DNA from 2 places in the Arsenicicoccus sp. oral taxon 190 genome. Region 2 is predicted to be linked to the other one. Evidence: predicted binding sites of a transcription regulator. Region 2 holds the regulator's gene; the other holds the start of a gene.
The links. Region 2 encodes HrcA, which represses chaperone genes, less so after heat shock. Its sites were predicted from a motif close to TTNGCACTCGNNNNNNNCGAGTGCNAA; they were not measured.
Positions count from the first base shown of each region.

Region 1: a site for HrcA is predicted at 1,426-1,452, ahead of groES (co-chaperone GroES). Genes of this name have one in related genera too.

Region 1 covers NZ_CP012070.1:58,698-62,106, reverse strand. Annotated here, with positions in the region: gene ADJ73_RS00270 (ribokinase) at 1-69, shown strand, start outside; gene ADJ73_RS00265 (THUMP-like domain-containing protein) at 178-1,395, opposite strand; gene groES (co-chaperone GroES) at 1,610-1,903, shown strand; gene groL (chaperonin GroEL) at 2,003-3,409, shown strand, end outside.
Region 2 covers NZ_CP012070.1:3,068,856-3,072,264, forward strand. Annotated here, with positions in the region: gene dnaJ (molecular chaperone DnaJ) at 1-960, opposite strand, end outside; gene hrcA (heat-inducible transcriptional repressor HrcA) at 1,018-2,064, opposite strand; gene ADJ73_RS14310 (DUF3097 domain-containing protein) at 2,215-3,096, shown strand; gene ADJ73_RS14315 (NUDIX hydrolase) at 3,105-3,409, shown strand, end outside.

The sequences.
Region 1 (3,409 bases), 520 kb from region 2:
GCGGCCGCGCTGGCGGCCGGCGCCGACGCGGTGAAGCACGCCGGAGCCCAACGCAGCGCGCTGCTCTGACCACTCACCCGCGCACCTCCCCTCCCCGCGATCGTGGTCGGTTTTGGTGCGTGGGCGACCAAAGGGGACCACGATCTCGGGAGGGTGGGAGGGGAGGGGGGCTGGGGGTCAGGCTGGGGTGACGTGGATCGCCGTGGGGCGCCCGGCCATGCGGGTGAGGATCAGCGTGGCGGGCCGCGAGCCCTTGAGCCTCAGCGTCCTGCGCAGACGGTCCGGGTCGACGTCCACGCCGCGCTTCTTGAGGGTGACGGTGGCGCAGTCGATCCCGCGCAGGTAGGCACGGATCGCCTTGTCCTGCAGCGGGATCTGCTCCACGACCCGAAACCTCCTGGCCCACGGGAGGTCTCGCTCGACCCCCGCCGTCACGTAACCGACCCCGTCGTCGAGCTCGACGCCCCCGGTCCGGGCCTCCAGGGCGCCGACCAGACCCGCCCGCAGCACCGCGCGGTCCGGCTCGTAGATCCACTCGGCCAGCCCCTGCGGGACGCCCGGGCGGTCCGCCGGGACGTCGTCCTCGGTCACGACGGCCGCTGTGGGGGAGGCGATCTCGCCACCCATCACCAGCGCCGTGCGCCCGTCGTGACGGGCGGCGGCGCCCCACCACAGCGTGCACTCGAGGACCTCGCCGCGCCAGGACACCCACTGCGCCTCGGTGCCCTCGGGCCGGGCCGCGTGGGCGAAGGCCGGTGAGAGCTTGGCCCCCGCCGCCGGGACCCGGCCCGCGACGTCCTGCACAAGCTCCCAGGACGGGGCCAGGTCGTCGAGCCGGAAGGTCCTGCGCGTCCGTCCCGTCGCGTCGGCGACCCCGGGGGTGCGTCGGGCCGGGTCGAGCCAGACGGCCGTATGCCGGTCCCCGCCGGCCAGCTCGCCCGCCACCTCCTCCGCGCGGGCGCACCGCACCTCGCGCCCCAGGTTGTGCGTCGCGAGCGTGGCGGTGACCTCGTCGGCATCGATCGCGTCGACCACCGACCCCGCCGCCGCCATCGCCCGGCCGTCCAGGGCGAGACCGCAGCCCAGGTCGAGCACCCGCTCGGCGCCCGCGTCCCGCAGCCGCGCGGCGTGGTGGGCCGCGATGGCCGGGCGGGTGGCCTGCTCGAGCCCGTCGACGGTCAGCAGCAGCTCGTCGACCGCGTCGCCGAGCTTGGTGCGGCCCCGGGTCCGCAGCATCGACTGGGTGAGCACCGCCGCGACCTGGTCGGCGTCGAGACCCGTGCGGCGCAGTCGCTGGGAGGTGGCGAGGGCGGCGCTGTCGGCATACGGGCCCAGACCGGCGAGGATGGCGAGCGCCTCGGGCGAGGTGAGCCACCGGGCCGTCGCGAGATCCATGCCGCCATCCTCTCTCACGCTCGAGCTGCGCTGGCACTCGACTTGACCGAGTGCCAAGGGCTTCCTAGATTGTGGGTTAGCACTCTCGACAGGCAAGTGCTAACCGGTTCTGAGCTGGTCGACCCCCGCGACGGCGACCATCGACGGCCGATCAGCACGTCGAGGGCCACCACATCTGTCCACTCTCGACATTCCCGAAGGGGAGGTCACCACAGTGTCGGTTTCCATCAAGCCGCTCGAGGACCGCATCGTCGTCAAGTCCGTCGAGGCCGAGCAGACCACCGCGTCCGGCCTGGTCATCCCGGACACCGCCAAGGAGAAGCCCCAGGAGGGCGAGGTCCTGGCCATCGGCCCCGGCCGCATCGACGACAAGGGCAACCGCGTCCCCATGGACGTGCAGGTCGGCGACAAGGTCATCTACTCCAAGTACGGCGGCACCGAGGTCAAGTTCGGTGGTCAGGAGTACCTCATCCTGAGCGCCCGCGACGTCCTCGCCGTCGTGGGCTGACGGCTGATCGCCCACCACTGACGTCTGGGAGCCCCGGCCCGAGCCTTCGCGGCTGGGGGCCGGGGCTCTCGTCATACACCTAGAGACAGAAGGACACTCATGGCCAAGACGCTTGAGTTCAACGACGACGCGCGCAAGTCCCTCGAGCGCGGCGTCGACGCCCTCGCCAACGCCGTCAAGGTGACGCTCGGCCCCAAGGGCCGCAACGTCGTCATCGACAAGAAGTGGGGCGCCCCCACCATCACCAACGACGGCGTGACCATCGCCCGCGAGGTGGAGCTGGACGACCCCTACGAGAACCTCGGCGCGCAGCTCGCCAAGGAGGTCGCCACCAAGACCAACGACATCGCCGGTGACGGCACCACCACCGCGACCGTGCTCGCCCAGGCCATGGTCAAGGAGGGCCTGCGCAACGTGGCCGCCGGCGCCGCCCCGGCCGGCGTCAAGCGCGGCATGGACAAGGCCGTCGACGCCGTGTCCGAGCGGCTGCTCGCCAACGCCCGCGAGATCGAGTCCAAGGACGAGATCGCCAAGGTCGCCGCCCTGTCCGCCCAGAACGACGAGGTCGGCTCGCTCATCGCGGACGCCTTCGACAAGGTCGGCAAGGACGGCGTCATCACGGTGGAGGAGTCCTCGACCGCGTCCACCGAGCTCGAGTTCACCGAGGGCATGCAGTTCGACAAGGGCTACATCTCCCCCTACTTCGTCTCCGACCCGGAGCGCATGGAGGCCGTCCTCGAGGACGCCTACGTCCTGATCAACCAGGGCAAGGTCTCGGCGATCGCCGACATCCTGCCGCTGCTGGAGAAGGTCGTGCAGGCCGGCAAGCCGCTGCTGATCATCGCCGAGGACGTCGACGGCGAGGCGCTGTCCACCCTGGTGGTCAACAAGATCCGCGGCACCTTCAACGTGGTGGCCGTCAAGGCCCCCGGCTTCGGTGACCGTCGCAAGGCGATGCTCGCCGACATCGCGGTCCTCACCGGTGGCCAGGTCGTCGCCGAGGAGGTCGGCCTCAAGCTCGACCAGGTCGGTCTCGAGGTGCTCGGCCAGGCCCGTCGCGTGGTCGTCTCCAAGGACAACACCACGATCATCGACGGCTCGGGCGACACCGACGCGGTCAACGGTCGCGTGGCCGAGATCAAGGCCGAGATCGAGCGCACCGACTCCGACTGGGACCGTGAGAAGCTCCAGGAGCGTCTCGCCAAGCTCGCCGGTGGCGTCTGCGTCATCAAGGTCGGCGCCCACACCGAGGTGGAGCTCAAGGAGAAGAAGCACCGCATCGAGGACGCCATCTCCGCGACCCGCGCCGCGATCGAGGAGGGCATCGTCGCCGGCGGTGGCTCGGCCCTGGTCCACGCGGTCAGCGCCATCGACGAGCTCGGGCTGACGGACGACGAGGCCACCGGTGCCAACATCGTCCGCAAGGCCGCGGCGGAGCCGCTGCGCTGGATCGCCGAGAACGCCGGGCTCGAGGGCTACGTCGCCGTCCACAAGGTCGGCGAGCTC
Region 2 (3,409 bases):
GTCGCCGCGACCGTGACCGCGCAGGTGGGTGACGCCGAGCTCGTCGAGGGTGACGGTGTCGGCCGACTGCGTGCCCCGCCGCACCGACACGTCGGCCGGCCCGTCGAAGGTGTCCAGGGTGATGGTGGACCCGAGGGCGGCCGCGGTCATGGGCACGTCGAGGGTGCAGTGCAGGTCGTCGCCGTTGCGCTGGAAGGTCGGGTGGGGCGTCACGACGATCTCGACGTAGACGTCGCCGGGCTGACCGCCGCCCGGGCCCACCTCCCCCTCGCCGCGCAGCTGGATGCGGGTGCCGGTGTCGACACCCGCCGGCACCTTGATCGTGACGCCGCGCCGGGTGCGGACCCGGCCCTCGCCGGAGCACTCGAAGCAGGGGTTGGGGATGACGGTCCCGTAGCCGTGGCAGACGCCGCACGGCCGGGAGGTCATGATCTGGCCGAGGAAGCTGCGCTGCACCTGCTGGATCTCGCCGCGCCCGTTGCAGGCCGAGCAGGTCTGCACGGTGGTGCCCGGCTGGCAGCCGTCGCCGTGGCAGGTGCCGCACGCGACGGCCGTGTCCAGGGTCAGCTCGGTGGTGTCGCCGAAGACCGCGGTGCGCAGGTCCACGTCGGCGCGCACCAGGGCGTCCTGGCCGCGGCGCATCCGCGAGCGCGGCCCGCGGCCCCCCGCGGCGGCGGCGCCCGCCCCGAAGAACTGGTCCATGATGTCGCTGAAGGTGAAGCCCTGGCCGAAGCCGCCCGACGCGCCGGCGTAGGGGTCGGCGCCCATGTCGTAGGCGCGCTTCTTGTCGGCGTCGCCGAGCACGTCGTAGGCCTGGCTGACCTTCTTGAACTGCTCCTCGGCCTCCGGGCCGGGGTTGACGTCGGGGTGGAGCTTGCGGGCCTGCCGACGGTAGGCCTTCTTGATCTCCTCGGCGCTGGCGCCGCGCTCGACCCCGAGGTCTGCGTAGTAGTCGTTCACGGATGTCCTTGCCTGCGTGGTGGTGTGCGGGTGACGTGGCGTGCTGCGGCCGTGCGGCTAGGCCCCGAGGGAGCGCGAGACGTAGGTCGCGACCGCGCGGACCGCGGCCATGGTCGTGGGGTAGTCCATGCGGGTGGGGCCGACGACCCCGAGGCCGGCGACGTGGTCGGGGCCGGCACCGTACCCGGTGGCCACCACGGAGGTGGACACGAGCCCGGCGTGGGACAGCTCGTGCCCGATCCGGACGGCGACCACGTCGGTGTCGGCGGGCCGCACCGGGTCGTCGTGCATGGCGTCGAGCAGCCGCAGGAGGACCACGTGCTCCTCGAGCGCCTCCAGCACCGGGCCCAGGGTCAGCGGGAAGTCGCCGCCGCGGGCGAGGTTGCTGGTGCCGGCCACGACCACCCGCTCCTCGCGCTCCTCGACCACGAGCTCCGCGAGCGCGGTGGTGACCGCCTCGACGGCCGCGCGGTCCTGCGGGGCGAACTGGTCGGGCAGGTCCCCCAGACCCGCCGCGACCTCGGTGAAGGGGCGGCCGGCCGCCATCGTGTTGAGGGCGCCGCGCAGGTCGAAGACCAGCCGCTCGCCGTCGCCGCCGGTGACGTCCTGCCCGGTGTCGACGACGCGCTGCTCGACCCGGCCGGTCGTGACGATGAGCACCACCATCAGCCGGGACCCGCCGATGGGCACGAGCTCGATGTGGCGGACCGAGGAGCGGGTAAGGGAGGGGTACTGCATGACCGCGACCTGCCGGGTCAGCCCGGAGAGCAGCCGCACCGTGCGGTCCACGATGTCGTCGAGGTCGACCGCGGCGGTGAGGAACTCCTGGATCGCCGCGCGCTCGGCCGGCGACAGCGGCTTGATCTCCGAAAGCTGGTCGACGAAGAGCCGGTAGCCGGCGTCCGTGGGGATGCGGCCCGCGCTGGTGTGGGGGGCGGCGATGAGGCCGTCCTCCTCCAGGGCCGCCATGTCGTTGCGGACCGTGGCCGCGCTGACCCCCAGCTGGTGGCGCTCGAGCAGGGACCTGGAGCCGACGGGCTCGGAGGTCGCCACGTAGTCCTGCACGATCGCGCGCAGCACCTGCAGCCGCCGCCCCTCGCTCATCCTCGCCCTCCTCACGGTCTCTGGCACTCCACCGGGTCGAGTGCCAATTCTACGCCCGGTGGCGCGCCACGACGAACTCCGTGGGTGCCCGGGCTAGCCTTCAGCACCGGTCGGGGACGACCCCCGGCCCCACAACGACAGGAGGATCCCGTGGCCGACCGCTACGGCACCGACGTGCTCTCGGGCGACTGGAGGACACCGCGCCGCGGCCGGTCCCAGGACCTGCCCGCCAGCCGCGGCCTGGTGGTCGAGGAGGTCGAGTCCGGCTGGGTCGGGGCGGTGGTCCGGGTGGAGAAGGCCGGCGGCATCCACGTCGTCCACCTGGAGGACCGCAAGGGGCGCACCCGGGGCTTCGAGATGGGCCCGGGCTTCTGGGTCGACGGCCGCCCCGTGACGCTGGTCCCCGACACGAGCGCCGCGCAGGCCCGCCTCGCCGAGGCCCGGCAGGCCACCTCCCGCACCGCGTCCGGGTCCCGCGCCGTCGCCGCCGCGCCCGCCCGGGTGGCCAGCGGCTCGCGGATCTTCGTCGAGGGTCGCCACGACGCGGAGCTGGTCGAGAAGGTGTGGGGCGACGACCTGCGCATCGAGGGCGTCGTCGTCGAGATGCTCGACGGCGTGGACGACCTCGCGGCCGTGATCCGGGACTTTCGGCCCGACCCGCAGCGCCGGATGGGCGTCCTGGTGGACCACCTCGTCCCCGGCACCAAGGAGGCCCGGATCGTCGAGGAGGCCAGGGCTGTGCCCCGGTTCTCGGCATACGTGAAGGTCCTCGGTCACCCGTATGTCGACGTCTGGCAGTCGGTGAAGCCCGCCCGGCTGGGGCTGGAGCAGTGGCCCACCATCCCCCGCGGCACGTCCTGGAAGCACGGCATCTGCGCCCACCTGGGGTGGCCGCACCAGTCGCAGGCCGACATCGCGCGCGCCTGGAAGCAGATCCTCGGTAGCGTGCGCACGTATGCCGATCTCGAGCCCACGCTGCTGGCCAGCGTCGAGGAGCTGATCGACTTCGTGACCGTGCCGCCGCAGGAGTAGGAGCCGACGTGGACGAGCAGCACCTGGTCGCCGAGCTGGTGGCCGTGGTGGTCGCGGTCGTCGCGGGGCGGCCGACGGTGCTGGCCGTCCCCGCGCTGCCGGACGAGCCCGCCGGGCTGCCGGCCGGGCCGCTGCAGGCCGGCGAGTCCTCGCTGCAGGCGAGCCTGCGCAGCTGGGTGGCCTCCCGGACCGGGCGGCAGCTGGGCTACGTGGAGCAGCTCTACACCTTCGCCGACGCCGACCGCGGGCTCGACGACGCGGCCCGCCGGATCTCGGTGTCCTACCTGGGCCTGACCACGGCCGACGCCGTGGG